2 regions of the Mesorhizobium sp. Mes31 genome follow, and region 2 is predicted to be linked to the other one. Evidence: riboswitches for the same ligand, from Rfam matches in the RefSeq annotation. Region 2 holds a riboswitch; the other holds the start of a gene.
What was found. Region 2 has a riboswitch for thiamine pyrophosphate ahead of thiB (thiamine ABC transporter substrate binding subunit). Riboswitches for the same ligand answer to the same signal wherever they lie in the genome.
Positions count from the first base shown of each region.

Region 1: another riboswitch for thiamine pyrophosphate. It lies ahead of NR193_RS25570 (Ykof family thiamine-binding protein); the one in region 2 lies ahead of thiB (thiamine ABC transporter substrate binding subunit).

Region 1 is NZ_JALJRL010000018.1:21,872-37,226, forward strand. It holds gene NR193_RS25490 (HNH endonuclease signature motif containing protein) at 1-1,656, shown strand, start outside; gene NR193_RS25495 (hypothetical protein) at 1,617-2,126, shown strand; gene NR193_RS25500 (hypothetical protein) at 2,568-4,421, shown strand; gene NR193_RS25505 (hypothetical protein) at 4,418-5,071, shown strand; gene NR193_RS25510 (hypothetical protein) at 5,086-5,211, shown strand; gene NR193_RS25515 (glycoside hydrolase family 19 protein) at 5,509-6,432, shown strand; gene NR193_RS25520 (hypothetical protein) at 6,432-6,650, shown strand; gene NR193_RS25525 (hypothetical protein) at 6,652-6,891, shown strand; gene NR193_RS25530 (hypothetical protein) at 7,061-7,384, shown strand; gene NR193_RS25535 (hypothetical protein) at 7,685-8,392, opposite strand; gene NR193_RS25540 (glycosyltransferase family 39 protein) at 8,760-10,334, shown strand; gene msrA (peptide-methionine (S)-S-oxide reductase MsrA) at 10,481-10,999, shown strand; gene NR193_RS25550 (SDR family oxidoreductase) at 11,054-11,791, opposite strand; gene NR193_RS25555 (LysR family transcriptional regulator) at 11,946-12,866, shown strand; gene NR193_RS25560 (putative RiPP precursor) at 12,933-13,028, shown strand; gene NR193_RS25565 (formyltransferase family protein) at 13,129-14,157, shown strand; TPP riboswitch at 14,301-14,414, shown strand; gene NR193_RS25570 (Ykof family thiamine-binding protein) at 14,405-15,013, shown strand; gene NR193_RS25575 (ABC transporter permease) at 15,059-15,355, shown strand, end outside.
Region 2 is NZ_JALJRL010000012.1:158,791-174,145, forward strand. It holds gene NR193_RS21180 (helicase-related protein) at 1-2,062, shown strand, start outside; gene NR193_RS21185 (RNA-binding S4 domain-containing protein) at 2,078-2,476, shown strand; gene fdxA (ferredoxin FdxA) at 2,713-3,051, shown strand; gene NR193_RS21195 (CarD family transcriptional regulator) at 3,422-4,003, shown strand; gene NR193_RS21200 (amino acid ABC transporter ATP-binding protein) at 4,091-4,864, opposite strand; gene NR193_RS21205 (amino acid ABC transporter permease) at 4,861-5,541, opposite strand; gene NR193_RS21210 (amino acid ABC transporter substrate-binding protein) at 5,693-6,466, opposite strand; gene NR193_RS21215 (RNA polymerase factor sigma-32) at 6,794-7,657, shown strand; gene NR193_RS21220 (M48 family metalloprotease) at 7,701-9,170, opposite strand; gene thiQ (thiamine ABC transporter ATP-binding protein) at 9,430-10,212, opposite strand; gene thiP (thiamine/thiamine pyrophosphate ABC transporter permease) at 10,205-11,830, opposite strand; gene thiB (thiamine ABC transporter substrate binding subunit) at 12,088-13,086, opposite strand; TPP riboswitch at 13,130-13,244, opposite strand; gene NR193_RS21240 (thiamine diphosphokinase) at 13,333-13,977, shown strand; gene NR193_RS21245 (ABC-F family ATP-binding cassette domain-containing protein) at 13,979-15,355, shown strand, end outside.

The DNA of each region.
Region 1 (15,355 bases), on a different contig from region 2:
CAAAATGCACCGGCTGTCATCGCCAGCACGGGCGAATATCCCGAGGCGAAACCGACTACGCAGGATTTTGCCAGCATCTACGGAGCCGAGGACGGCCCGAAGCATTTCGATCAGTTCAGGATAACGACCGGCGTCGCTGGTTCGGTCTTCGACATGCGCCGTATGCCGAACCAGGCAATACACGCTGAGCTTCGGGACTTTGAGCCCGGTCCCAACAGCTCGCAGGAAGAGCGGGCGCGTTACGAGGCAAAGGCTGCCGGCGCACAATTCGTTCTGGGCGCTAGGAGGGCCGACCCTGCCGCCTATGTCGGCCAAATGTTCCCAGGCCGGGCTCCCGACTGGGACAAGATCACAACTCCCGAGGACTACAAGGCTGCCATCACCTGGGCCGTTGCAGCCCAACAGGAGATGGGTTTCGACAAGATACTGCCGTTGCCGCGGTCCGCCGCGGAAAGCCTCGCCGCGAAATTTATCGACCCAAGCGTGCCGTGGCGGCAGCGTATGACCGAACTGAGTACGATCTTTCTGGCGGTTCGCGATCCACGCTTGCGTCTTGAGATGGCGAGGCAACTGTTTCAGTCTGGCTTGCCTCGGCTGCAACAGAACGCGGCAACCGATCCGAAGCTGACACCGGCAGACATCCAGGCACGGGAAGACGCCTTAGCGGCCGGCCTGTTGACCATCACATTGCATCCGGCCCGGTCACAATACAACGCTGCGTCGTTCTGGCTGAAACCCTTCCAAGCCGCCGATGACGTGGTCCGCCTGATGGCCAAAGGCGTCAGCTTTGGTCACGCGGACAAAGCCGCGGCCGCCCTCAATTCGCTTTTCTCCGACAGAAGCTATGAGGAACTGCTCGCCGCCGAACGGGCCGCGACAGAAGATGCCGAGGACCGGGCAGGGTCGGCAGCTCTACCGGCGGAACTCCTCGGTGGTGCCATCGCCGGACATGGCCTGGCGAATTCGGGCATCACTCTTACGGGCAGGTTGGGCACCGCAGCCTTGGACGGCCTGACCGGCTTGGCCGCGCGGACCGCCGTCGCCGGCGGCGAGGGTGCAATCTATGGCGCCGCATATGCGCACGGCTTGGATGAGGACATCCTGAGCGGCGCGGCGGCTGGGGCACTTTGGGGCGCCGGCGGCAATGTCCTTGCCGAGGGGCTCAGCGAAATTGGCAGGCAGGTAACGGCGAGGCTCACCGGTTGGTCGAGGGGCGCAAAAGCATCCGAATTTGCGCAGAACAGATCGGCTGAAGAGGTAACCGAAGTACCTGGAAAAGAAGGAGTTGGTGACCCGAAGGCGGCTGAAGTCGAGGCGTTGGAACGGTCTGCTACTGCTGAGAACCCGGCCGCAAAAATTACTGACGAGGATGATCTAAAGCTTGTTCCTACCAAGCGCACCATGACGAGCAAAGCTCTTCGCAAGGAATGGGAGTTGCTGCATGGTAAGCCCTGGCCCAAAGACCCTGCGACAGGTCGAAATATGGATGTTTCCCATGAGAAACCGCTGGCCGACGGGGGGTTGGATCACGTATCAAATATTGCGCCTCGTACGAGGGAAGATCACATACGGCACCACAAAGAATCTGGGGATTTCGAGCGCTGGGCTAGGAGACGATGGCGCCAGAAAAAACCGAGTATTGGAGAAACATCGTGAACGCAGTTACGCCAGACCTCAGTAAAGTCAGTCGTTTGCCGCTGGCTTCCGACGATCCTGAATCGGGGGATGACATTGACGCGGCTCTTCTGGAAGCCCGTCAATACCTCCAGTCTTATAACTGGGGAAAAAATATCAAAGCCGAGTATTTTGGGTATGGTGCCGAGGGTATAATATACATTTTTCTCTTCGAGATTTTACCTGGAAGACCAGATGTGCCTCAATGGATATGGGTGATCGTGGGCGATGTGCCTCCGGCCTATATGCCTGGCGATGACGTCCAGACACCGTATGAGGTGCTGGATGGATATATCGGTGCAATGGAGGATTGGGTTGAAGCTGCGCGACAAGGGAAGTCAGTTGCGAAGCTGATCCCCGTTAATGTCCCGGCGACTCCTGCCAACGCTGAAATGCTGGACAGTCGTCTCAAATTTCTTGATGAAAAGGTTCTGCCGCTGCTTCAAGAGTGACATGTTCTACTGGCTCAAGGTGGACGGCAGGGCAGATTACGATGACTTCGGGATCAACCTGAACCTCGTGATATCGGAGCGAGCCTTCAGCAAGAAACCGCTGTTTCTGGGCGGCGGGGACGCAATCGAGAATCTCGAATTGTCGGACCTGGTGTCTATTGGCATATCATGGGTCAAATTATCGCGAAGGTGCGAGGCCTGCCACCTGGGACGGCGGTAAATGTCCGCAAAGCACCCGAAACAGAAGCAGCGGCTCCCGCGGCACCACAGAGTTCAACGCTGGGCAAGTTGTGGAGATCATTGACTAAATAGGCCTGATTCTCAGCTGCGCGTTGGATGTGGCCACTTGATGGCTGCCGACCTTCGCGCGGTAGTGTCGTATCGGTACTCAACCTTCTTCAAGCCTCGCTTTCGCGGGGCTTTTTTCATGGAGCAAGCCTTATGGCCCGACCTGCAACCGCCGCCGTTCGCCTGTTGACCGGCGAACGCGAACCCGTGCGCCTGGCGACCACGGCCAACATTGCCCTCTATGGGCTGCAGACCATCGACGGTGTCGTGACAGAAGTGGGCGACCGTGTGCTGGTGAAGAACCAGGCCGATGCCAGCGAGAACGGCATCTATACGGCGAGCGAGGGCCAGTGGTTCCGCGCCGCCGACGCGCGCACCGCGCGTACAATGCAGAAGGGTACGACGGTGCATGTGCAGCAGGGCATGGCCTCTGCCGATTTCGTCTATGCCTTCGAAACGCTGAACCCGGTGATCGGCAGCGATGCGATCACACTCGCGTTCTTCCTCTCGGAAGACACGCTGGGCGATGCCACGGCCGCCGCGACGGCCGCGGCCAACAGCGCGGCCGCGGCGCTGACTTCCAAGAACGCCGCCGCCACCAGCGCCACCAATGCCGGCACCTCGGCAACCGCCGCGTCTGGCTCGGCCACGGCGGCTTCCGGCTCCGCCTCCACGGCGGCGAATTCGGCCACCAGTGCCGGCAACTCGGCAAGTGCCGCGTCGGGCTCCGCCTCGAGCGCCGCGACCAGCGCCACCAATGCCGGCAATTCGGCCACCGCTGCCGCCGGCTCGGCAAGCGCGGCCTCGGGATCGGCCACGGCGGCGGCGACTTCGGCGACCAATGCCGCAACCTCGGCCACCGACGCCGCGACATCCGCCACGGCGGCTGCAAGTTCGGTGGCGGCGCTCGGCTATACCTTTTCGACGACCACCGCTGATGCCGACCCCGGCAACGGCACCTTGCGGCTGAACAACGCCACCGCCGCCTCGGCGACCGCCGCCTATATCGACAATCTGGACGCTGGCGGTGCGACGGTGAGCGGCCTTCTCGATACGTTCGACGACAGCACCAACACCATCAAGGGCCAGCTGACGCTGCGCTCCAAGACCTCCGCCGCCATCTCCTATGTCTACAATGTCACCGGCGCCGTCTTGGACGGCGGTGGCTACCGCAAGCTGGCGCTGGCCTATGTCAGCGGCTCCGGCACGTTGCCGACAACGGCGAACGGCATCTGGCTGATGTTCGACCGGGCAGGGGACAAGGGCGCGGATGGCGCGGGGGTCGGTGATTTCACCGGTCCGGCTTCGTCGGTGGCCGACAACATCGTTACCTTCAACGGCACGACGGGCAAGGTGGGCAAGGATAGCGGTGTCAAGGCAAGCGACTTGATTGTCGGTCCTGCCTCGGCGGTGGCCGACAACATCGCCACCTTCAACGGCACCACCGGCAAACTCGCAAAGGACAGCGGTGTAGCCGTGTCGAGCCTGGCGCCAAAGGCCAGCCCAACATTCACCGGGACTCCGGCCGCGCCGACAGCCGCGCCTGGCACTAACACGACGCAGCTAGCAACGACTGGATTCGTCAAGGCCGCGATCGACGTGGTGCTTGGTGGCGTGTCAGCGGCGTTTGACACGCTGGCGGAGATCGCGGCGGCGATGCTGCAAAAGGCGGCGGACAACACGGGCATCACGGCGGGGTTTACGGCGACTGCGGCGGCTGACGGGACCAAATCCTCGGGCACTTACACGCCTTCGCCAGCCGGCGGCAACTTCAAGACCATCACCAACGGCGGCGCCTTCACCCTGGCGGCACCATCACTTGCCGGCACGTACAACATGGAGATAGACATCACGAATAACGCCTCGGCTGGTGCCATCACCTTCGCCGGCTTCGCATCCGGCAATCCGAAAGGCGATCCGCTCACCACCACGAACGCAAGCTTGTTCAAGCTTCACATTTCGAAAACGGCTGCTGGCGTGACGGCGGTGATTGAGGCGCTGCAATGAGTGCCGGCCTGATAATGCCAGCGTATCAAATACTTGATCCGCTGCCGGTCAAACAGTTTGTCAGTTCGCTTTTCGATACCTCCGCACTGTCGGCCTACACAATATCTGTCGATACCGGTTTGCCTTCGCCGCAGCGCTGCATTCTCGTCATGTGTTCCAGCAACGTGACGCCTGTTGGCCTGAGCGGGACGATTGGCGGGGTTGCGATTACCTGGGTGTCGTCGGTATCGAATAGTGTTTCGTGGTGCGGGATCGGTATTGCCCGCGTTCCCAGCGGGTTAGGAGCTCAAAACGTCGTCGTTAGCTTGGGCACATCTGCCGCTTACTGCACGGTGGCGACGTATCGCCTTTATAATGTCCGAAGCATTGCGGCGGCTTTCACGGCCAGCTCGACCGCAAATCCTGGATCGACAACCATCAACGTTCCCAAGAATGGCCTGCTCTTTGCCAACGCCCGCGAAGGCAATGTTAGCTCCACATACACATGGACCGGCGTCTTGGAAGACTATGACACCGACGTAACGGGCCAAAGCCGATCGACATCGGGGGGTAGCTACCAGGCGATAGAAGCCGAGACGGCGCGCGGCGTCGTGGCGACGCGCGCCTCCAATGGCAACAACTACGTGATGGGCGCTGCAAGCTTCAGATAGAAGAATCCCCACCGATGACACTTGCTCTTATTCACGATGGCGAATTTGTCGCCGCGATAGTCGAAGGCGCGTCCTTCGAACATGAAGTCATGCAGGGCAGGAAGGTCGAGAGGTTCTTCCCTGACGCGGCAAATCTCTGAGCTACCAGATGCGCCATGCGATGATACACAGCATGGCGAAGCAAAGCCAAAGCACAAGCCGAATTTCAAAGAGAGCATGGCTGACGGCGCTCGGCGCAAAATGGTGCGCATCGTTATCAAGCGTCTCTGCCTCGAACCGCTCCTGAGCGTCGATAAACTGCTGTTCGGCTCTAGTCGGTTGTCTGTCAGATCTCACGGGCGCAACTCCAAGCCTCTGCGATACCTGAAAGCCGCGCGCGGTTCAATCTTCATCACACTCCCAACATCAAAGCCCGTGAGGGGCGGAGAGGAATCCCCATGGCCCGCACCTTTGCGGAGGCGCTCGCGCAGCTGTGCCCGAACGCCTCGAAGACGATCATCGCCGGCATTGTCGATAACCTTCATCTGCTCGACCATGCCGGCATCAATACGCCGATCCGCGTGCGCCACTTCTTCGCCCGCGTCTGCGTCGAGACCGGCGGCCTTCACGCGATCGAGGAGAACCTGAACTATTCGGCGCGGCGTGCGCATGAGGTGTGGCCGGGCCGGTTCCCGACGGCTGCCTCCGCCAAACCCTTTGCCAACAATCCGGTGAAACTTGCCGAGAAGGTCTATGGCGACCGGCTTGGAAATTTTGCGGCCGGCGATGGGTGGAAATATCGTGGTTCCGGGCTGCTGCAGAACACCGGTCGTGAGAATTTCGAGGAGGTCGAGGCCGCGACTGGACTGCCTGTGGTCGCGAACCCGGACCTGCTGCGCGGTTTCCCCGGCGCCCTGCTGGCGGCCACGATTTACTGGAGCAAGCGCAACATCAATGCGCTGGCCGACAGGAACGATGTCGCCGGTGTGTGCAAGGCGGTGAACGGCGGTGCGATCGGGCTGGCCGACCAGAAGGCGTGGCTGGCCAAGGCGGCGAAGGTCTGGCCGGATGGCGCGGTAATCGCTTTTCCCGCCGCGCCCGCGCCCGCGAAACCCGTTCCGGTGGTCGTCCCCGACCCTGCCGCGCCCGCAATGCCTCCACAGGCGACCCCGATACCTCCGGTCGCGCCGGGTCCGTCTGCCGAAACGGGAATTCCCGTTTCGCCTGCTGGCGAAGCTCCGGCAGTCCGGCCCGTGCCTTCGGCAAAACCGACGTCGTCCGGCGGCAAGGCGGCTGTCGCGGCTGGCGTCTTCGCTCTCGTCGTCACGGCGCTTGCAGCCTTCTGGCGCCACGTCACCGAGCTTTTATGGAGCATCTTCTGATGAAATGGTTCAACACGAATGCGCTGCACAATGTCCTCAACACGCTGATCGCGATCATCTGCGGCGGCGCCCTGGTCGGCTTCGACTGGACGATGTTCGGCCTGACCGATCGCACAGCACTTCAGATCAGCGGCGCCATCGCCCTTGCAAAGATCATCATCAACGCGCTGCGCGATGGCCCGGGCGGCATGGTTGCGCCACCAGCCGGGGAGAAGTGAGATGTCGCTTGTACCGATCGCAACCGCGCTCATCGAGCAGCTTTGGCCATATCTTCTCGCGGGCCTCATGGCGATCGCGGGTATCTGGACCGCCTACGCCAAGGGCAAGGCCAGCCAGAAAGCCAGGCAGGCGGCCGCGGATGCAGCGGCACGCACCGAAGCCCAGAAGATCGATGATGCCGTCGCCGGCAGGGCGCCGGATGACAACCGGGCGAGACTGGGCAAATGGGCAAAATCATAGCGATTTTGCTCATGCTGGCCGGCTGCACCACGGTTGGCGGGTCGTTCTGCGCGGTCGAGCATCCCATTCGGCCGGCAAAGGCGGAGGTGGCAACCCTTTCCGACGCGTCGGTGGCGGCGATCCTGGCTCACAACGAAAAGGGCCAGAAGCTTTGCGGATGGAGGCCATGATGCACGATTTCTTCGACATGCTCGGCATCAAGGGACCTGTCGTCGCCGCCGGCCTTGCCGGCGGTGTTCTGCGCGCACTGTCGCGGCACCGTTACAAGCTGCGCGAAATGGTGGCCTCGCCGATCTGCGGCGCGCTGGCGGCGGCGTATCTGACCTTACCGGTCGTGTCCTATTTCAAGGCGAGCGGCCTGCCGATGCCTGATCCGGCCGACGACACGACCACGCTTGCCGCTGCCTTCCTGATCGGCGTATCGGCGATGTGGATTTCGGATATTTTGTTCGAGTTCGTGGTGAGGAGGTTCAAGCCGTCGGCTGAAGAGTGATCCAGGATGATCCTTGAAACGGCCGGACCGGGCAGAGCATGCCATTTTTGCGCGTTCAACTGCATGGAATAGGTTGTTTTGCCGGGAGTTTGGCCATGACCAAGCGTGTTTCTGCCAATCCCAGCCGATCACCGCCGCTTTAAGCGGGCGTCTCCTGCTTGATCCTGACGTAGCCGACGAGGCTCGAACACAACCAATAGCCCGTCCGGTTCGCCGGGCGGGCTATTTTGCGTTTTTGGCCCGAGAAGTCCCGCCCATCCGCTCAACGAGCCTTGCATCGGCGATCCGGCCTGGCAAGCCTCAAGCCAGGATGTTGACCGCGCGTGCGGCGACCAGCGCGATGGTCAGCAGCGAGATCATGGCCTCCGCCATCATCAGCAGCTTGGCGCGCTGGGAGAGCGGCAAGGTATCGGTAGGCGAAAACGCCGTCGCGTTGGTGAAGGCAAGGAAGACATAGTCGACGAAACCCGGCAGCCAGTCGCGAAGCTCGCGGTCGTTGAGTGTCATCTGCGCAAACAGGAAATCGGCCTGGGCGAGCTTGACGAGGCCGCAGGTCGGCGGTCCGCCGCGGTCGGTGCTCCAGAACCACAAGGCGAAGACGATGACGTTGGTCACCCAGATGTTGAGCGCGTCGATCAAGAGCGTCGTGCCGCTGCTGCCGGCATGGCCCTCCAGCAAGGCACGCACCAGCAGGACCAGCGAACCGCAATTCATGATGCTGATGACGGCTGTCATGGTCAGTGCCGTTCTGCGGATCATGACGCGAAACTGGCCGATCGCGTGCCACTCGTGGTCCTCGACCGCCTTTCTGGTGGCAGCCTGCGTCCAGGCCGTTGCCACCGACAAGGGCAGCAACAGGGCGGCTTCCAGTGCCGGCGCCAGCCAGCGTGGCCCGAATGAGAGGTTGTTGATGACCAGAAGCTGCAGGCAGATGATGATGAGGACGGCGGCACGCGCCATCCAGAAGTCGAGCGCTCGGTAGTGAATGACGGCATGCTGGTGGCGCATTGTAATCCTGGCGAACTTTGAAGGGTTTGGAGCGCGGCGGGATGATCCGCTCAGGCGCAGGCGACGTGCGCCGCCATCTCGCCCGGCGCGTGGCTGGGATCACGGGCATCGTGGGCCGGAAATGAATCTCCCCGATGCGTGGCTTGTCCCGCGGGCTCGACATTTTCGAGGGGCTGCCTGGAGACGTCTTCCATCGCTGTTCTGCTTGTATTCGAGGTGAGGGTTAGCATCGGAGCGATAAACTCCGCCTCAATCTTGGTCTTGCAATGGTCATGTAAGTATACATTTTCGTAAGCTTCGATTTCTGGGCTGTTCGGAAAATGGTCCGGTGTGATTTACCCACCGCATGGCGAGAATCGATGAATCCATGGACAGCTGGCTGCCGGTCGGCCTGGCTGTTGCGAGTGGCCGGTACCGGTCGTCGATCTGGTCGACCCTGGTCCGTTATCCGGAAGTCGTCCTCGCGCTTTTGTGCCTGATGCAGATCCTGTGCTGGACCGTGGTACCGGCGCTTGTCGACGCCGCGCCGCCCGGCGATGTCGTCGAGGGTTTCATGTGGGGGCGCGAATGGGTGCTGTTGACCTACAAGCACCCGCAGCTTCCGGCATGGCTGCTCGAGGCCAGCCATCTTCTGACCGGATCGTTCCGCTGGCCGCAATATCTGCTTTCCCAGCTTGTCGTTTCGACCACCTTCATCTTCGTCTATCTGCTGGCCCGCGACATGCTCGGGCGAACCCGCGCTCTGGCCGCCGTGCTTTTGATGCCGTCGATCTATTTTTTCGGCTGGCCCACCCCGCAGTTCAATCACGACTACGCGCAGATGCCTTTCTGGGCCGCCATCTCATGGCTTTTGTGGCGCGCAACCCGCGACACTGGCTCCAGATGGTGGTGGATCGTGCTGGGAATGGTGTCCGGGGTCGGGCTCTACGCCAAGTTTTCCACCGGTCTGCTGTTGCTGTTCGGCGCGATCTGGCTGTTGTCGGACACACGGGCACGCACTCGCCTCGCCACGCTTTGGCCATGGCTGGGGCTCGCCGTGTTCGTTGCCGTCGCCGCACCCTTGGCCGCCCAGCTCTACCGCATCGACTTCCTGCCGCTGACCTATGTCGCCGGCCGCGATGACTGGGTGATGGCCCACCGCGCCCGTCTCTACTACATCGGCGTGCAATTGGCCGGGCTGACAGGCTTCCTTGCCGTTCTCGCAATATCCGGGCTGTTGCGGCGCGAGCCGCCGCGCAAGGTCGTGGCAGTGCACATGGCGCCGGTCGGGCCGAGGGCGTTCACCTATCTCTTGTGTATGGGGCTTGGCCCGGCCATTCTCGTCATGGTGGCTTCGCTGTTCACGGGAGCGGGGGAGGCGTGGGGCGCGCCGATGTACAATCTTGTCGGCGTCGTGGCCATTGCCTGTCTTGGCGACCGGCTCGGCATTTCCGAGATGCGCAGGCTGGCGATCTGTGCGCTCGTGTGCGTCATCGGCGTGTCCGGGGCCTATGCGACGATCCGATCGACAAGCTGCAATGTCCTCGGACACATGCAACCCGTCTGCTGGCCCGCGCAACTGGTGTCCGATGAAGCGGAAACCGTCTGGCACGAGGCCAGCAAGGGTCGGCTGGGCATCGTCGGCGGTGACACAGGGCTGGCCATGCTTGCCGGGCTGAATGCCTATGACGAGCCCTCGATCTTTACCGGCCTCGACATGCGGTTTGCGCCATGGATCACGCCAAAGCGGCTGCAGGACCAGGGCATGCTGCTGATCTGGCAGGGTAGCCAAAAGCCGCCGCGGCGGCTCATGCCATGGATCAAGGCACTTCCGGTCAAGACCGTCATGCTCGGCTGGTCACGCCAGGCGCCTCCCGTGGCCATCAACTTCGTCGTCATTCCCCCGGGCACGCACGATCTGCCGAATGATCCGCCGGCCCCGCCTGAAGATCAGGAGAACTGACCGCTGCCCGCCGTGTCCGACGCTGGCGACTGGACGAAAGCCGCGACAATGCCCATTTATGGGGAGATCCAATTCATTTTTGCGCAATTCCAGACGGAAAAACCGCTAGACACTTTTCCTGGAATTGCTTTGAGAGGAGACGTGATATGGCGACTTCGACCGAACGCGCAGTGCTTGCCGGCGGCTGCTTCTGGGGCATGCAGGACTTGATACGGCGCTATCCCGGCGTCATTTCCACCCGTGTCGGCTACAGTGGCGGCGACGTGGCCAACGCCACCTACCGCAACCATGGCACCCATGCCGAAGCCATCGAGATCAATTTCGATCCGGCCACGATCAGCTATCGCACATTGCTGGAGCGGTTTTTCCAGATCCACGACCCGACGACGCGCAACCGCCAGGGCAACGATGTCGGGATGAGCTATCGCTCGGCGATCTATTACACCAGCGACGAACAGAAGCGCGTTGCCGAAGACACCATCGCCGATGTCGATGCCTCTGGTCTGTGGCCGGGCAAGGTCGTAACCGAAGTCGCGCCGGCCGGTCCCTTCTGGGAAGCCGAACCCGAGCACCAGGACTATCTGGAGAAGTACCCTAACGGCTACACCTGCCATTTCGTCCGACCGGGCTGGAAGCTGCCGGTGCGTGAAAAGGCGGTTTCTTAGGGTTCGCAGGATCGGGGTCAAGGCCCCGATCCTCGCCTTGCCGTCTATCGCGGATCAAGCCTGTTGCGTCGGGTATAGCGTCAGGATGTTGACGTTGACCCTTGGCGGCTGCGACACCGCGTAGAGCATCGCTGCGGCGATGTCCTCGCTCTCCAATTGCTCCATGTCGCCCAGCCGGTGCTCGACCGCCAACCGCACATCGTCGCGCATGTTGGCGGTGAACTCGGTCCTCACCGCGCCCGGTTCGATCACGGTAATCCGGATGCCGTCCTTGCCGATTTCGCGGCGCAGCGATTCCGCCATGGCGCTCACCGCGTGCTTGGTGCCGGAATAGACCACGGAAGGGTGGATGTATCGCCCGGTGCCCGACGAGACGATGACGATATGGCCTGATCCCTGCCGCTTCATCGCCGGCAGTGCCGCGTTGATCGCGTAGAGCACACCCAGGATGTTGATGTCGACCATCTCCCGGTACTCGCGGGTGGTGGTGTTCTGGAAGGGGGCGGCGACGCCGACGCCGGCGACATTGAATAGCATGTCCAACTGGCCGTAGCGTTCCAGCACTCGCCGGACCATGGCGGTGGCTTGTGCCTCGTCGCTGATGTCGGCCTCGATGGTGAGTGCCTCGCCACCGGCGTCGCGGATGCGCCTGGCCAGATCGTCGAGCCGCCGCAGGCGCCGCGCCGCGATGGCGACGGTAGCCCCTTCAGCCGCCAGCGCCAGCGCGGTTGCCGCGCCGATGCCAGAGGACGCGCCGGCCACCAAGGCGATTTTCCCATTGAATTTCCGCATGTTCGCTGCTCCTGCTCAGAGGGAGATTCAGATGCGCTCGGTACCGGGCCGACCCTGGTCGGATCCCCTTCGAGGCGTCTCTGCAAACTAGGTGACAGACACTGTGCGGATAATACGATAGAATTCCATCGCACTCATTGGAGAATCTGGCATAATGCGTGGCAGCGACTATGCGGAACTGAAGGCCTTTGCCGCTGTCGTCACGCATGGCGGCTTCGCCCGCGCCGCGGAAGATCTCAGGATTTCGGCGTCGACGCTCAGCCAGACGATCCGTCAGCTCGAAGCGCGGCTTGGCCTGCGGCTGCTCAACCGCACCACCCGCAGCCTGTCGCTGACCGAAGCCGGCGCACGCCTGCTTGCGCGCTTCGCGCCGGCCATGGCCGAGATGGAAGCGGCGGTCGGCGATGCCGTTGCCTTGCGTGACGCGCCGGCCGGCGTTTTGCGCGTCCATATGCCCAGCGTTGCCGCTGCCACCTATCTGGAGCCAGTGCTCGGTGGCTTTTACGAGGCATGGCCGGACATCGTCCTCGACGTGACGATCGACGACGCCGCCATCGACATTGTCGAGGCCGGCTATGATGTCGGCGCCAGGCTTGGCGAATTCCTCGAAGCCGACATGGTCGCCGTGGCGCTTGGCGGCAAGCAGCGCCAGTTCGCCGTAGCCTCGCCGGACTACATCGCCCGCCACGGATCACCGTCAGCACCGGCGGACCTGCTCCAGCATCGCTGTATCAACTGGCGCCGGCCGGGCAGCAGCGGCCTCTACAAATGGGAATTCGCCAGGGAAGGCCAATGGTTCTCGGTCGCGGTCAACGGTCCGCTTGTCGTTTCCAGCCGTGACATGGCAATTGCCGCCGCGGTGCAGGGGGTCGGCATTGCCTTCTGGGCGGAAGATTTGCTGCGCCCGCTGATCGAGGCCGGCAAACTGGTGCCGCTGCTGGACGACTGGTGCGCGACCTTTCCCGGCTGGTTCCTCTGCTACCAGAAACAACACCATACGCCGCCGGCCGTGCGCGTCTTCGTCGATTTCCTGCGGCACGCCAATGCCGGCCGCCAAACCCTGCCTGGCGGTTGACAGTTTGCTGTGCCGCTGGCCAACTGCGGATGCTGATTTGATGTCAGTGCGCTTTCGGGGGTGGACATGAAGAAGATCTACGAAAAGCCAGTGCTGGTGAAACGCGAACGACTTTCGGTCGTCACCGCCGTGGGGGCGCTTTCACCCAAACCGGCCGGCTGACGGGCGCGGCTCGACCCTGCTTGGCGGTTTGTGCGGTCGGCCTGGATCGCCGGTCGCAGAATGGTGGCGAGGAAGGCACTGTTTGACCGGACGTCAGAAGATGAATTCGACTGACCCCGCCGGTCGTGGGGTGTCGATCAGTGCGGTTTTCATGCTGGATATCTCTGCTTACACCGGACCGCTGCTTGCCGGCTGGGTGGAGGCGGGAAACCACATCGGCGCGATCGTCGTGCCTGGCTTCCGGCGGCGGCCCACCGGCTTCAGCATCGGCAATTTCCGTCGAAGGCTGAAACGCAAGCTCCTGCTCCGGCGCTATCTGGGTAACGCCGGGGTGAAGCTGATTGAATTTGGCCGGCCTTACGACTGGGGCGAGCTTGACCGGCAACTGTCTGAAATCACAGCCGATGTGCTGATCTGCTATGCTTTCCCGGCCCTGATCCCCCAAGACCTGCTTGGTCGCTTTCCCAAAGGCGGGCTCAATCTTCACCCGGCGCTGCTGCCCAACTACCGTGGCCCGCACCCTCTCCACCGTCTGGCCGTGGACGGTCTGCATGCTGTTCACGGCGGCGTCACGCTGCACAAGATGTCCGCCGGTTTCGACGAGGGCGACGTCCTCGGACAGGTTCCTTTTTCCGAAGCTGACTGGGTGTCGAGACAGAGCCTGGTCGATGGAGCGGCGACCGCGATGCGGATGCTGGTGAGCGAGGCGGCGCCGGCCTACTGCAAGGGCGCCTTGTCAGGAGTGCCGCAGCCAGCCGGTGACTTCGTCTGGGCGCGGCTCGAGCCCGCCCATTTGATGATCTCGCAGGCCATGTCGATCGAGCATGTTGCGCGGCTGTGGCATGTGCTGGGACTGCTGCCGGGCATCTACCTCACGGTAGCCGGCCGCAAGGTCAGGCTGGCATTGCAGATTCGCAGGCTGGGTCCTCCCACCGGAGAGGCACCGGTCAAGCGATGGGGGACGGTGGAGTTCGATCTTGCCGATGGCAGGGTTCTGCATCTCACCTATAGCCGCCTGCTCAAACGGCTCCTGAAAGTGCGAAGTATGTTCGTACCCGCTCCAGTCAAGGAAACGCGCCCGGCAATGCGACTTTTCGGCAAAATGGAAAGCAAGTCCGGGCAGAGATGAGCGTCCGCCGCATGGCCTGCTTGCCGCAGTTGTTGTCGGCAGGGCGGTGTCCTGCGAGCTGCCGTTGGCCCCTGGCGCAATGGTTTTGACGCAGCGCGCTGAAGAAAACGGCTTCCCCAATCGCTTGAATGGTGCTTTAACCCCCGCATCCACAGGGGTGCTCCGTACGGTCGGGGCTGAGACGGGGGCGGCAAGCCCACAGACCCTAGAAGCTGATCTGGGTAATACCAGCGGAGCGAGGCGGGCGATGTTTTCAGGCGCACAAATTTCCCTATATCCCATGGCCGACGATTTCGTCGGCATCATTCTTGGTGCGCTCAGCGCGCTCGATCCCTACCGCGACAGGCTCAGGATCGAGACCGACGATATCTCGACCTTGCTGGTCGGGCCGCCCGAAGTCCTGTTCCCGGCTCTTCGCGATCTGTTCGTGGCGGCGGCCCGCAGCGGCAAGCACTGCGTGCTGTCGGCCGCCATCTCGCGCGGCTGCCCGGGCGAGCCGGACGATCCGATCTGCCGCTCCGATGCGTTTGGCGGACCTGTCGGGCCGCTCGGTCCGCGCAAGGAGGCTGCCATCCGCGCGGTGCGTGAAGCCGCTGTCACCGGCCAGCCGGCGGCGGCGCAGTTCTCGCTCTATGTGATGGGCACCGACGACCACATGGACGAGATCTATGGCTGCATCGACTTCTTGAAGCAGTCCGGCGTCTATGAGCGCTCCAAGAATTTCTGCACCAAATTGCGCGGCGATGCCGGCGCGATCTTTCTGGCGCTGAACGAGGCCTTCTGCCGCTTCGGGCCAGGCGCCGGTCACGTAACCCTCGACGTCACGGTCTCCGCCAACAGCCCCACCGCTGTCTGAGCCTACCCGCGCTTGTGCGCGAGTACCCGTCCAAGGACATCTCCCGTGGTCTCATCGTCGTCCAGCCACTCGCATCAATTCGCGGGTCTCTTCGCCAGGGCAGCCCCGGCGGTGATCTCGGCCGGGCTGCTCCTGCTGGCGTGGGAGCTTTGCGCCCGTTATTCCGGCATCAAGCCGACGATACTGCCGGCGCCGTCGCGCGTCTTCGCGCAGGCGATGCTCAATCGCCAAGCGCTGATCGACAACACCATTCCCACCCTCCGCGCCACGCTATTCGGCTTTGCCTGTTCGCTCAGCGCTGCCTTCGCGCTGTCGATGCTGGTCGACTTTTTCCAACCGCTG
Region 2 (15,355 bases):
GACGCGCGAAATCGAAGACAGATTGTCGGATGCGCTGCATGAGCGGTTGACGAAACGCTTCGTAGACCGCAGGACTTCCGTCCTCATGCGGCGCCTTAGAGAAAATACCATGCCCGAAGCCGAAATAAGCCCAACCGGAACCGTCCTCGTCGAAGGTCATCATGTCGGCGAGTTGCAAGGGTTCCGCTTCACCGCCGACCAGAGTGCCGGCGGCGAGGACGCCAAGGCGGTGCGCACCGCCGCCCAGAAGGCGCTGGCAGCCGAATTCGAGGCACGCGCGGAACGCTTTGGCGCCTGCGCCAATGGCGATATCGCGCTCGGCTCGGATGGCACGCTGCGCTGGATCGGCGCGCCGATCGGTACGCTTGTCGCCGGCGAAGACGCGCTGAAGCCCCGCCTGGTGCTGCTGGCCGACGAACAACTGACCGGCCCGGCGCGCGACAAGGTCGCGGCGCGTGCCGAGCGTTTCGTCAATTTCCAGATCGAAACGCTGCTGAAGCCGCTGGTCGACCTGAAGAACGCCGACCAGATTTCCGGCATAGGCCGTGGCATTGCTTTCCAGCTTGTCGAGAATTTCGGCCTCATCAACCGCCGCGACATCGCCGAGGAGATGAAGTCGCTCGACCAGGAAGGCCGTGCCGCACTTCGCCGGCTTGGCGTGCGCTTCGGCGCCTACCATGTCTTCGTGCCGGCGCTGATCAAGCCGGCACCGGCCGGACTGGTGACATTGCTGTGGGCGCTGAAGAATGACGGCAAGGACAAGCCCGGCTTTGGCGACGTTGTCCATGCGCTCGCTTCCGGCCGCACCTCTGTGGTCATCGACCCGACCTTCGACAAGACGTTCTACAAGCTCGCCGGCTACCGCAATCTCGGCCGCCGCGCCGTGCGCATCGACATTCTGGAACGGCTGGCGGACCTGATCCGGCCGGCGACCAACTGGAAACCTGGTCTTGGCCAGCGGCCGGACGGTGCCTATGACGGCCAGTCCTTCATGGTGACGCCACCGATGATGTCGATCCTCGGCGCCACCGCCGACGACATGGAAGAAATCCTGAAAGGCCTCGGCTATCGCGCCGAGCCGAAGCCGCCGGCCGAAGTGAAGGCCCGGCTCGAAGCGCAGGACAATGCCGCACGCGAGGCGGCGGCGGCGAAGCTGGCGGCGGAAGAGGCCGCCCGCGCGGAGCAGGCCAGGGCAGCGCAAGACGCGGCGGCGCATGCCGCCGCCGAAACGCCAGCCGAAGGTTCAGAGCCGGCATCGGACGCCGCGGACGGTTCAGAAACGGCAACCGAAATTGTCGCCGAGATCACCGCGGCCGCTGCGGTGGAACCTGCCGTGGAAGAACCTGCTTTGGAAGAGCAGGCGGGCGCTCCGGTCGCAACCGTGCAAGACGAGGCACCTGCAGCCTTGGCGCCCGAAACCGCCGAACCCGCGCCGGTCGAACCGCCGGCAGAGCCCGAGGCCGCCGAGATTGAAGCCGCACCGGCGGCAGAAGCCGCACCGGCCGGGCTGGCGTCGGATACCGCGCCTGCGACGGACGCGGCTGAACCTGCGGTGGCGGAGGCCACGGACGGCGAACCGGTGCCAGAAGCGGAAGCGCCAAAGCCCATCCTGTTGTGGCGTCAGGGCCGTTTCGATCAGCGGCCGCGCCATCGCGAAGACAACCGCAGGAACAATCGCCCGCGCAACGGACAAGCCGCGCGCGGCCGAAGCGATGCCCCGGCCGATGCCGGCGGCGCGCCGGCGGCAGCCACGCCTGGAGAGCGTCCTGCCCATGAAGGCCGGCGCGATGGCGCCGGCAAGCCGCGCTTCGACCGCTCGAAGTTCAAACCCAAGCCGCAGGGCGAAGGCGAACAGCGGCGTGAAGGGCGGCCGCAAGGCGAGCGTCCCGACCGCCGCGATGGCCGGCCCGATTGGAAGGGCGGCAGGCCGGAAGGCAAGGGTGGTCCGCAAGGCGGAAAGCCCGCCTTCCAGCCGAAGCCGCGCGAGGAGCGCCCGGTGCGCTTCGATCCGGACTCGCCCTTTGCCAAGCTCGCCGCGTTGCGCGACCAGCTGAAGAAGTAGGCTCGGCTCGCTTCGATGGTTGCCCCGACCGCCGCGAGAGACCGCCAGCGCATCGACAAATGGCTGTTCTTCTCGCGCGCCGTGAAATCGCGCTCGCTGGCGGCGAAGCTGGTTGTCGCCGGCCGCGTGCGCATCAATCGCGACAAAGCAGCGCAGGCCTCCGATCTGGTCAAGCCTGGCGACGTCCTGACCATCACGCTCGAGCGGCGCATCTTCATCTGGAAGGTGCTTGGCGCCGGTGCGCGGCGCGGCCCTGCCGAGGAAGCCCGCACCCTCTACGAGGACATGTCGCCACCGCCGGCGCAAAAGGGTGAGACCATTCCCGACGCGCTTCCGGCACTGCGCGAGGCCGGTAGCGGCCGCCCGACCAAGAAGGAACGCCGCCAGACCGACCACTTGCTCGGCGACGACTGATGCATGCCGGCCCATGGCGCGCAGCGTTTTTGGGCCAACGACATGCCCAAAACAAAACCCGGACCCGGCAAACTAGACCCTCTGCCGGACATGTCGGGCCTCGGCCGCGCCGGCCGTCTGGAATTTCATTCCGAAAACCCTGGCGCCACTGGCGACCGCCGCCCTTGCAAGCGGCGGGCAAAGGCGTTACCTGACGGAAAAAGCCCAACAAAAATGGGACGTCCCGGAGCCGACCGATGACCTATGTCGTGACCGACAATTGCATCAAATGCAAATATATGGACTGCATCGAAGTCTGTCCGGTCGACTGTTTCTACGAAGGCGAGAACATGCTCGTCATCCATCCTGACGAGTGCATCGACTGCGGCGTCTGCGAGCCGGAATGTCCGGCCGATGCGATCAAGCCCGACACCGAGCCCGGCCTCGACAAATGGCTGCAGATCAACACCGAATATGCCGAGAAATGGCCTAACATCACCGCCAAGAAGGAACCGCCGGCCGACGCCAAATCGTTCGACGGCGAGGCCGGCAAGTTCGAGAAATACTTCTCGGCCGAGCCCGGCGAAGGCGATTGACAATACCGCCGTAAAGAGCGGTATTACGCAGCGTAACAGGGACGACACATTGACCGCCTTGACAGGCGGCGATTGCGTGTGGCCTTCGCTTATGCAGCAAAACCTTGATTCTTCCGACTTTTTGTGCTACATCAGCAAAACATGCCGGTGACACAACGTCGATTGATGGCGCAGACGCCCCAAATCACTGAAAGGTGAAAATCCCATTCCGGACCAGAGCGATCTGGGCCAGGCGGTCGCAATCTCTGCGGTTTGCCGGTCCCGGCTTTTCCGGTGGGTTCGTCTGTTGTGCGGCTAACGATCGGTTTCCCCGATCGCGCGAGTTCGGGCCGGCAGGACGCCGGCGCCACAACAAGGAGTTCAGGGCGTAATGGCAACGATCACCCCGCAGAAGAAGTCCACCGCTGCGCGTCACGGTTTCAAGACCGGCGAGTACATCGTCTATCCGGCGCATGGCGTCGGCCAGATCGTCTCGATCGACGAGCAGGAAGTTGCTGGACACAAGCTGGAACTGTTTGTCATCGACTTCCAGAAGGACAAGATGCGCCTGAAGGTACCGGTCGCCAAGGCGACCTCCATCGGCATGCGCAAGCTGTCGGAAGAGGATTATGTCGAGCGCGCGCTGAAGGTCGTGCAGGGCCGCGCCCGCGTCAAGCGCACCATGTGGTCGCGCCGCGCTCAGGAATATGATGCGAAGATCAATTCCGGCGACCTGATCTCGATCTCGGAAGTTGTGCGCGACCTCTACCGCGCCGACAACCAGCCGGAGCAGTCCTATTCCGAACGCCAGCTTTACGAGGCGGCGCTCGACCGCATGGCCCGCGAGATCGCGGCCGTCAACCGCATGTCGGAAACCGAAGCCGTGCGCCTGATCGAGGTCAACCTCAACAAGGGCCCCAAGCGCGGCGCCAAGGCCGACAATGAGGAAGCCGAGCAGGAAGAAGCTGCCTGAGCTTTTCCGCATTTTCCGCCATTGAGTTCATGAAAAACCCGGCCTCGCGCCGGGTTTTTTTTGGGAAGACGAGGGTGAAGGCCGCGCCTATGCCGCGCCGCCACCTTCCTTCTCCGCCTCCTGCTTCAGCGTCGCGATGAAACGCCTGGTGCGCTGGTGCTCGGGATTGCCGAACAGCACGGCGGCCGGCCCCTTCTCGACGATGACGCCGGCATCGAGAAATACCACTTCCTGCGCGATCTTGGAGGCGAGGCGCAGATCGTGCGTCGCCATCACCATGGTCGTCCCTTCGCCGGCAAGCTTGCCAAGCACGTCGACCACCTCTTGCGCCAGCTCCGGGTCGAGTGCCGAGGTCGGCTCGTCGCACAGCAGCACTTTCGGCGATGGCGCCAGCGCCCGGGCGATCGCCACGCGTTGCTGCTGGCCGCCCGACAGCGTCGCCGGCCAGGCGTCGGCCTTGTGCGCCATGCCGACCTTTTCCAGCAGGGCGAGCGCCCGCTCGCGTGCTCTCTCGGGTGGCCATTTCAGCACCGTCACCAGCCCTTCCATGACATTCTCGATCGCGGTGCGATGCGGGAACAGCTGGAAGTTCTGGAACACCATGCCGGTCTGCAGGCGCAGACGCTGGATGTCCTTTGCCGGGACCTTGCCACCGGGACGGAATTCAAGCATCTCGTCGCCGATGCGCACCGTGCCCGAGGTCGGTATCTCCAGCAGGTTGATGCAGCGCAGCAGCGTGCTCTTGCCGCCGCCCGAAGGGCCAACCAGCGCGGTGACGCTGCCTTCGGCGATGGTGACCGTCACGCCCTTCAGCACGAGGTTGTCGCCGAAGCGTTTTTCGATGTTGGTGAGGCCGATCATGAGCGCGCCTCCAGGAAGCCGCCATAGCGGTTGAGCCGCGTTTCCAGCCGCGTCTGCAAGGCCGACAGCACCGAGCTCAGCGCCAGGTAGAGGATCGCCGCCTCGACATAGAGGATCAGCGGCTCATAGGTGGTGGCAACGATGCGCTGCGCCGCCTGGAACATTTCCGGCACGGTGATGGCGGCGGCCAGCGACGTGTCCTTGACCAGCGAGATGAAGGTGTTGGAGAGCGGCGGCACTGCGACCCGGCCGGCCTGCGGCAGGATGGTGCGCCGCATCGCCTGGCTCCAGGTCATGCCGATCGAATAGGCGGCTTCCCACTGGCCCTTTGGCACCGAGCCGATGGCGGCGCGAATGATTTCGGACGTGTAGGCGCCGATGTTGAGCGTGAAGCCGATCAACGCCGCCGGAAAGGCGTCGAGCAGGATGCCGACCGATGGCAGGCCGTAGAAGATCAGGAACAGCTGCACCAGGAGCGGCGTGCCGCGGAAGATCCAGACATAGAAGCGCACAAGCGCGACCAGCGGCTTCGGGCCGAACAGCCGGGCAAGCGCCGCGCCCAGGCCGACAGTCAGGCCAAGCACGAAAGACAGCAGTGTCAACGGCACGGTGAAGATCAGCGCCGCCCACAAAAGCGAAGGCAGCGACTCCAGCATCAGTTGCAGCCAGTGCGGCACGAAAAGCCCCTCCTTGCGATTGCCGTTCCAGGCGAGACGGCTTCATCGAAGCGCGAACACACGCCATATCACGCCAAAGGCGGCGGGCCGTCAAAAGACGGTCCGCCGCCAGGTATCCTTGCATGGGCCGGCAACCGGCCCGCCTCATGAATTACTTCGAGACGTCCTGGCCGAAATAGGTGTCGGCGATCTTCTTGTAGGTGCCGTCGGCCTTGATGTCGGCCAGCGCCTTGTTGATGGCGGCGACCAGATCCGGATCGCCCTTGCGCACGATGACGCCGGAATAGTCGGCGTTTTCTTCCTGCGCGGCGATCTTCACATTGGCGTCCGGCTTGTGCTTCTTGAAGTCGAGGAACGACAGGCTGTCATTGATGGTGGCGTCGGCGCGGCCGGTCAAAAGCAGCTGGATCGACTGGTCGAACCCATCGGTGCCGACGAGCTCGGCGCCGTTCGTCTCGGCCAGCTTGCCGAAGTTCGAGGTCAGCGACTGCGCCGACTTCTTGCCCTTGAGATCGGCGAAGGTCTTGATGTCGGTGTTTTCGCCGCGCACGATCAGCACCGCCTTGGAGGCGATATAGGGATCGGAGAAGTCATACTTGGCCTTGCGCGCCTCGGTGATGCCGACTTCGTTGATGACGGCGTCATAGCGATTGGCGTCGAGGCCGGCTATCAGCCCGTCCCACTTGCCTTCGAGGAACTCCACCTTGACGCCGAGCTTCTCGCCGATCGCCTTGGCGATCTCGACGTCGAAGCCGACCAGCGCGCCGGCTGCATCATGATAGGTGAACGGTGCATAGGTGCCTTCCGTGCCGACCTTGATGACCCCAGCCTGCTTGATCTGGTCGAGATTGGCGCCGGCATGGCCAGCGGTGACAGCCAGAACCTGCAGCGTTCCGGCGACGATGAGCGACTTGAGCCATTTCATTTTTCTGTGATCCCGTCCTTGGCCTGATATCCGGCATGTTGTGAGCGCTGGAAGCTGACAGATGAAAGGCGAAAAAATAAGGAACAGGATTTCAAAAACAATGGGTTCCTGAAACCAGATTCTCCAGATGGCCTTTTCCAGCGGCGATTGACGTCCTTGTCGGTCAGCGCCGACGCCTCTCAGGCACCACGATCCGCCTGGCAACAGCCACGGAACCATTCCCGCGCATGACACGTTCTGGGTTTGTAGGGCACGACGCCGCCATTTCAACTGGCGCCTGGCCAAACTTGCAAAGTCATCCGCATCGCCAGAGCCAGGGAGCGCCTCATGATGGAAGACACAGCAGGACGGATCATGGTCCGCGCGGCAATGAAGGCGCCCTATCTCGAACGTGACGAGGAGCATCGGCTCGCATTGCGCTGGAAGGAGGACAACGACCAGAACGCGCTGCACAGCATCACCGTTGCCCATATGCGGCTGGTCATTTCCATGGCTTCCAAATTCCGCCACTACGGTCTGCCGCTCGGCGATCTCATCCAGGAGGGTCATGTCGGGCTGCTTGAGGCGGCGGCCCGCTTCGAGCCGGAGCGCGAAGTGCGGTTCTCGACCTATGCGACCTGGTGGATTCGCGCCTCGATGCAGGACTACATCCTGCGCAACTGGTCGATCGTGCGCGGCGGTACCAGCTCGGCGCAGAAGGCGCTGTTCTTCAATCTGCGGCGCTTGCGTGCCCGGCTGGCGAATGGTGCCGAACCGCTGTCCAATGCGACGCTCTACCGGGAAGTGTCGGTCGCGCTCGGCGTCTCCGAAGCCGATGTCGCCATGATGGATTCACGGCTGTCGGCGCCCGACTCCTCGCTCAACATGCCGCTGGCCGATGATGCGGGTGCCACCGAGCGCATGGATTTCCTGGTCTCGGACGATCCGCTGCCCGACGAGGTCGCCGGCGACACGATCGATGTCGAGCGCCGTTTGGTCTGGCTGAAAGCAGCGCTTGGCGCGCTCAACGCACGCGAACTGAGGATCATCGAGGAGCGTCGGCTGAGGGACGAGGGCGCGACGCTCGAGGCACTCGGCGAGACGCTCGGCATTTCCAAGGAGCGCGTCCGCCAGATCGAGGCCCGCGCCATGGAAAAGCTCAAGATCGCTCTGGTGAAGCAGAACCCTGAATTTCTCGCGACAGCCGCTTGAAGCCGTAGGGCGCATCAGGCGCCCGGCGGCTTGCAACGACCGCTTACTTGTCCGTGACGATCTTGACCTTGTCACCGGCAGAAACCGCGGCGCCCGGTGACAGCGCATTGAGCACGCGGAACAGGTCGAGCTTGCGGTCGACGCCGACCATCTGGGCCGAAAGCGAACCCATGGTCTGCCCGGGCTGGACCGTGACGACGCGGATATGCAGCGGCTTCAGCGCCGCCTTTTCGGCTGCACTGAGGATACGGAAAGAGCCGCTCACCGAACGCGCCACCGGCTCCAGCGAGGTGCTGGCCGAGGGTGCTGCCGTCAGCAGCCGGTAGACCTGGCCGCCGGCGCGGATCACCGCGATGTCGAACTGCCAGCCCTCGGCGCCGGCATGCGCGGTCGCCGCCTCGTTGCCGTTGATCGTTTCCTGCCTGACGCTGCTGTCGTCGAGACCGGCCACCCAGCCGCTGCGGATATAGTCGGTCAGCGCGCGGTTCTTGTCGATCGAGACGCCATCAAAGCGGATCGCGATGTCGCCCGGCCCGGTTGCCGTCACCGCGGCCGCCGAATTGTCGATGATGAAGCCCTCGGGTACCGAGAAGGACACGCCGAGGCCCGGATGCAGGAAGGTCTCGCCGCGCACATAACCTTCTTCGGGCGTGTCGCCATAAAGCAGTCCGTCTATGCCGGCGAGGAAGGAATCGCGGTCGCGCGTGCCGACGCCGGGCGCGCCGAACTGGCGGGCATGGCGCTGCGCCAGATCAATGCGCTGCGGCGTGTTGGGATGCGTCGCCAGGAAGTCGAGGCTGGCATCGGTGGCACCGCTGATCGAGCGGAAGTCGGTATAGGCCGACATCGACTGCAGGAAGCGGCCCGCGGCAAAAGGATCGTAACCGGCTTCGCCGATCGACTTGATGCCGATGGCGTCGGCCTCCAGTTCCTGGTTGCGCGAGAACTGCGCGAGTCTCAGCTTGCCGCGGATCAGCGCCGCCTTGGCGGTCGGGCTGTCACCGAGCACGTCCGAGACGACCTTGGTCGCGAGGCCTTCCTCGGCCTCCAACTGCTGGCGCTGCAGGCCGTGGTTGGCGGTGACGTGGCCCATCTCATGCGCGATGACCGCCGCAAGCTCGGCCGAATCATTGGCCAGCGCCAGCAGGCCACGGGTGATGTAGAGATAGCCGCCAGGCAGCGCGAAGGCGTTGACGTTGGGCGAATTCAGGATGGTGATGCGATAGGTCTGCGTCGGATTGGCCGACACCACGGTCAAGTTGCCGACCACCTTGGCGACCATGCGCTCGAGCTTGGGGTCGGAATATTCGCCGCCATAGGTGGCCAGGATGCGCGGATGCTGCGCCTTGGCCAGTTCGGCGAGCTTGTTGTTGGCGCCGACATTGTCGACGGTGATCGGCTTGTCGGACGGCTGGAAGCCGGATTCCTGGACTTCCGGAGGCGTGAACATCTGGCAGCTTGCCAGCGCCACGGCAAGGCCGGCCAGCGCCAGAAAGCGCGCCAGCGGATTCATTCGTAGTCTGTCAACGCCGATCGCCAGAACGGCTTCCTTTCGGGTCCCGGCGCATGACCACGAAAATCGGGGGCGATCTTCGGAACGTGCCATGCGCAAAAAACAAACTGCTACAGCATCCGTCGTGCGTCCTTCCGGACGGGCGGCGGATGCTGTAGGCAAATCACGGCCTGTGCCGGACCAGTAGGGCGGACCTAGCCACACTACCCCAGTCATGGCAAGCAAGCGCCACATCGCCTGAACCCGGTTTGGCCGTAAATTATGTCCGCTTCCGGGCAATATCTCGTGATACCGCATCACCGGCACTTGCACCGACATAGCGCCGGAACACATCCGGACCAGACCCGGCAAAGAAATCTTCCGCCTTGCCGGCAGCTGCGACCACGCCATTGTCCAGGAACACCACGTGCTGACCGATTCGACGGGCATCTTCGGGCTGGTGCGTGACGAACAGCACCGTCATGCCGCGTTCGGCGTGAACAGCGGCGATGAGGTCGAGCATGTCATCGCGCAGGGCCGGCCCGAGCGAAGCGAAGGGTTCGTCAAGCAGGAGCACCGGACGATCGCGCACCAGCACGCGAGCCAGTGCGACGCGCTGGCGTTCACCCCCGGAGAGTTCGCGCGGCAGGCGTCCTTCCTTGCCGGCGAGTCCGGTACGCTCCAGCGCCTCGGCGATGGCGGTCTGATCAGCCTCGGTCAACCGCAGTGACGGCGAACGGCCGAGCCCGACATTCTGTTCCACGGAAAGATGGGCGAAAAGGTTGTTTTCCTGGAACACCATCGACACCGGCCGCGCCGAAGGCGGCTCGGCGCTGACATCGGCGCCGCCGATCAGCACGCGGCCGGACAGCGGCATCTCGAACCCGGCGATCAGATTGAGCAGCGTCGACTTGCCGGAACCGCTCGGCCCCATGATGGCGGTGACTTTCGCCGCCGTGAAATCGACATCGAAGACGAGCGGCGCTTCGCCATAGCTGAACGACACCTTGTCCAGCCGCACCGAAGCGCCCTTTTCAAGCCTGCTAGCCGCCCCGTCAGGCATCCCGGTTCTTCTCCCTTCCCAGCCAGTGCGCCGCCATGATCAATGCGAGGCAGACGAGGCCGAGCAGCAGCGCCAGGCCAGCGGCGTCCTCGGTGCGGTAGCTGCCCATGCGCGCCAGGAGAAGGTAGGGCAATGTCTGCACGGAATCACTGCCGAACAGCGCGATGACGCCGAGATCGCCGAGCGACAGCGCCATGGCAAAAGCGAAAGCAGTCGCAAGCGGCCGCCGCAGCGACGGCCAGTCGACCAGCATGAGCCGGTTCCAGCCCGCAATGCCGAGCTGTTCACAGAGCCGCTCGTGGCGCTCGCTCGCCGCATCATAGGCGGGACGGACAGCGCGCAGCGCGAACGGCATTGCCATCACGGCGTTGACGCTGACGACCATGGCCGGGGCGATGGCGAAGACAGCGCCGACATGACGCAGCAACAGGAACCAGCCGGCGCCGATGACGATCGGCGGCACGACGAGGACAAAACCGGCGCCGGTATCGGTGGCATGTTCGAGCAGTGTCCTTGCGCCGGCGCGGCGAGCGAGCGCCAGCGCCCGGCGTGCCATGGTCAGCGCCAGCGACAGCATCACCGAAAGCAGTGCCGACAGGAAGGCGAGAACCACACTGGTCAGCGTCGCCTGTCGCACGGCGGCCTCACCGGCCAGCCGGCCGAGATCGGCGCCGAGCCCGGCCATCACCGTCGCCGCCATCGGTCCGACAACGAACACCAGCGCAAGCACGATCAGCACGACGTTCAGCGAGGTCTCGGTCCCGCTGACGGAAAGATAGCGGCGCGGCGCGACCGGCAGGCTGGTGTCGCCGACGGCATTGGCGCCGAGCCGCGTCAGCGCCAGCGCCACGACAAAGGTCAACGCGATCTGCAGCAGCGTTAGCGTAACGGCCCGCGCGGGATCGAAATCGAAGCGCAGCGCCTGATAGATGCCGACCTCGAGTGTCGTCGCGGCCGGTCCGCCGCCGAGCGTCAGCACGATCGTGAACGATGTGATGCAGAGCATGAAGACAAGCCCGGCGACCCCTGGCAGGGATGCGCGCAGCGTCGGCCATTCGATCAGCCGGTACGCCGGCCGGGCTCCCATGCCGAGCTGGCTCGCCAGCCGCCATTGGTCGGCCGGTATGGTCTGCAGCGCTTCGAGGAACAGCCTTGCCGCCAGCGGCAGGTTGAAGAAGACATGCGCGACGAGAATGCCTGACAGGCCATAGATGCCCGGCCAGCTTCCACCACCAATCATCGTGAGCACGCCGGCGAAATAGCCGGCGCGGCCATAGAGGGCGAGGATGCCGAGGGCGGCGACGATGGCCGGCAGCGCCAATGGCACGGCGAAAAGCTGCAGGATGAAAGCGCGGCCGAGGAAACGTGGATGCCGCGACAGGGCGCGCGCCACGAACAGTGCCGGGCCGACGGAAAGCAGCGTCGAAAGTGCCGCCTGCCACAGCGTGAAGCGCACGACGCGCAGCAGATAGGGATCGAAGGCTGCCCATGCACCGGAAAAGTCATGGGCGCCTTCGAAAAGCAGGCCGGCAAACGCGCCGCCGATCAGCAGCGCGATCGCGGCAAGCGCGACAATGCCGGCGCTGATGCGGGGGTCAGACGGATGGCGCGTATGCATGTCGCGCTACCCAACACCGCAACGGGGTGCTGATCGAAGTAAATTCTTGGCTCGGGTCGAGTTCCCGCCCCCCCCCTCTGTCCTTCCGGACATCTCCCCCGCAAGGGGGGAGATTGCGCGTTCCACCGCCCGGGCCAATCTACAAAGTGGCAGGAATAAGCGAGGCGAAAGAGCTGCCAATCTCCCTCCTTGCGGGGGAGATGGCCGGCAGGCCAGAGGGGGGTGGCTTGGCATAAACATCCGACGAGGTTTGAACCCTATTTGCTCATCACCGCCAGCCATTCATCGACCCACACCTTGCGATTGGCCGCGACCTCCTCCGGGCTGAACAGCAAGGTCTTGGTCGGCTTGACCAGTTTGTCGAAGGCCGGGTTGAGCGGCTTGTCGGTCTTGCCGGCCGGGAACATCCAGTTGGTCTCGGGGATGGCATCCTGGAACTTCGGTCCGGTCATAAAGGTCATGAACTTTTCCGCCAGCGGGTTCTTCGCGCCTGTCGTGGTGATGCCGGCGACCTCGATCTGCAGATACTCGCCCTCCTCGAAGGACGCCGCCTGGTAGCGCTCGGTATTCTCGGCGACCATGTGGTAGGCCGGCGAGGTGGTGTAGGACAGCACCATCGGCGCCTCGCCCTTGGTGAACAGGCCATAGGCTTCGCTCCAGCCCGGCGTCACGGTCAGCACCTTCGCCTTGAGCTTGGCCCAGGCTTCCGGCGCCTTGTCGCCATAGACCGACTTCACCCACAACAGCAGGCCGAGGCCCGGCGTCGAGGTGCGCGGATCCTGGATGACGATCTTGTCGTCGGCGCTGCCCTCGACCAGGTCCTTGAGGCTCTTGGGCGGTGTCTTCAGCTTCTCGGTGTCGTAGACGACGGCGAAGTAACCGTAGTCAAAGGGGACAAAAGTGTCGTCGCTCCAGCCGCCCGGCACATTGATATCCGCCACCGCGCCATGCGGCGCGAACAGGCCGGTGGCCTTTGCGTCGGCGGTGAGATTGGTATCGAGCCCAAGCACGATGTCGGCCTTGGTCGATGCCCCTTCCAGCTTGACGCGGTTGAGCAGCGCCACGCCATCTGCGACCGAGACGAAGTCCACATCGCAGCCGCATTCGGCTTCGAATTCCTTCTTCACCACCGGACCGGGCCCCCAGTCGGCGGTGAAGCTCTCATAGGTGTAGATGGTGAGCTTGTCCTTGGCCAAGGCCGGCCCGGACAGGACAACGGCCATTGCTGAGACAAGAGAATATAAAAGCGTGCGCATCGGCGCCTCCTTCGTTCGAATTGAAAGGAATTGAGGCGTCGGACTGTCCGAAACGTCTAATCCCTCCGCCGGTACAAACCGGATCAGGTTCAGCGGGTTGGCGAGACTGCCTCTCAGCCGGTCCGCGAAGATCGCGTCCGGCACCCCGTTAGAGCGTTTCGACACATAGGCCCGGTCGACGAACCGCGCAAGTGGGAGTCTGCCGGCCTTCCGTTTCCGTTGCCGGGCTGGTAAGGGCCACAAGATATGAGCACATTCACCATCCTGCTTGGCGGCGATCTCATCCGCACGCCCCGGCTCGACCGCCAGGTCGAAGGCTCGCGCGTGATCGCCGCCGACGCCGGCATCGGCCATGCGCGGCTGCTCGGCCTTGTCCCGGAACTGTGGGTGGGTGATTTCGATTCGGTGCCGGCCAATCTGCCGGATGACCTCGCCGCGGTGCCCCGCCGGACCTTTCCGGCCGAGAAGGACAAGACCGATGGCGAACTGGCCATCGCCGCCGCGTTCGAACGCGGCGCGACCAGCCTGGTGCTCGCCGGCGCTTTCGGCGGCAAGCGCGCCGACCACGCCTTCCTGCATATGGCGCTTGGCCTGCGGCTGGCCGAAGCCGGGACCAAGGTGCTTCTGACCAGCGGCGCCCAGGAAGCCGTCCCACTGCTGCACGGAACGGCTGGCTTCGACTATGCCGACGGCACGCTGTTTTCGGTGCTCGGCCTTTCCGAGCTTGCCGGCCTGACCGTCACTGGCGCCAAATGGCCGCTGAACCACGTGAAGGTGGCGTTCGGCTCGTCGCTGACCATTTCCAACGAGGTCGAGGGCCGCCTCGGAATCGCCCTGGACCATGGCCGCGCGATGCTGCTCGCTCACCCCTATCCATTACCCGAAAGCTGATATGGCCCCGCCCCTTCTCAATCTCGACGGGATAAAACTGACCTTCGGCGGCACGCCGCTGCTCGATGGGGCCGCCTTGACGGCTTCGGCCGGTGACAAGATCGCGCTGGTCGGCCGCAACGGTTCCGGCAAGTCGACGCTGCTGAAGATCGCCGCCGGCCTGATCGAGCCGCAGGACGGCGAGGTTTTCCGCCAGCCTTCGGCGACCGTCCGCTATTTGCCGCAGATGCCTGACATGGAGGGTTTCCAGACGGTCCGCGCCTATGTCGAGGCGGGGCTTGGCCCTGCCGACGATCCCTACCGCGCCAGCTATTTGATGGAGCATCTTGGCCTCTCGGGCGAGGAGCGGCCGAACGATCTTTCCGGCGGCGAGGCCAGGCGCGCGGCCCTTGCCCGCGTCATGGCGCCGGAGCCCGACATTCTCCTGCTCGATGAGCCGACCAACCATCTCGACCTGTCGGTCATCGAATGGCTGGAAGAAGAGCTCGTCCGCACCTCCTCGGCACTCGTCGTCATCTCGCACGACCGCCGCTTCCTCGAGCGCGTATCGCGCGCCACCATCTGGCTCGATCGCGGCCAGACCCGCAGGCTGGACAAAGGTTTTGGCCATTTCGAGGAATGGCGCGATCTCGTGCTGGAAGAGGAAGAGCGCGAGCAGCACAAGCTCGGCCGCCAGATCGTGCGCGAAGAACACTGGCTGCGCTATGGCGTGACGGCGCGGCGCAAGCGCAACATGCGACGGCTCGGCGAACTGCAGACCATGCGCCAGCGCTTCCGCGGCCATCGCGGCGCCGAAGGTTCGGCCACCATGGTGGCGAGCGACGCCGCCGAGTCCGGCAAGCTGGTGATCGAGGCCAAGAACATCGAGAAGAGTTTTGGCGACCTCACCGTGGTCAAGGGGTTTTCGACCCGCATCCAGCGCGGCGATCGCGTCGGTCTGGTCGGGCCGAACGGCGCCGGCAAGACGACGCTGCTGAAGATGCTGACCGGCGAGATGAAGCCCGATGCAGGTTCCATCCGGCTCGGCACCAATCTGGAGATCGCCACGCTCGACCAGAAGCGCGAGGCGGTCGACCCGCAGGAAACGCTGGCGCAGTATCTCACCGACGGGCGCGGCGAGAACCTCGTCATCAATGGCGAACAGCGCCACGTCGTTTCCTACATGAAGGATTTCCTGTTCAAGCCGGAGCAGGCCCGCACCCCGGTGCGCGAGCTTTCCGGCGGCGAACGGGCGCGCCTGTTGCTGGCACGCGTACTGGCACGGCCGGCAAACCTTCTGGTGCTCGATGAGCCGACCAACGATCTCGACATGGAGACACTGGAACTCCTGCAGGAACTGGTCGCCGGTTTTGCCGGCACGGTCATCCTGGTCAGCCAT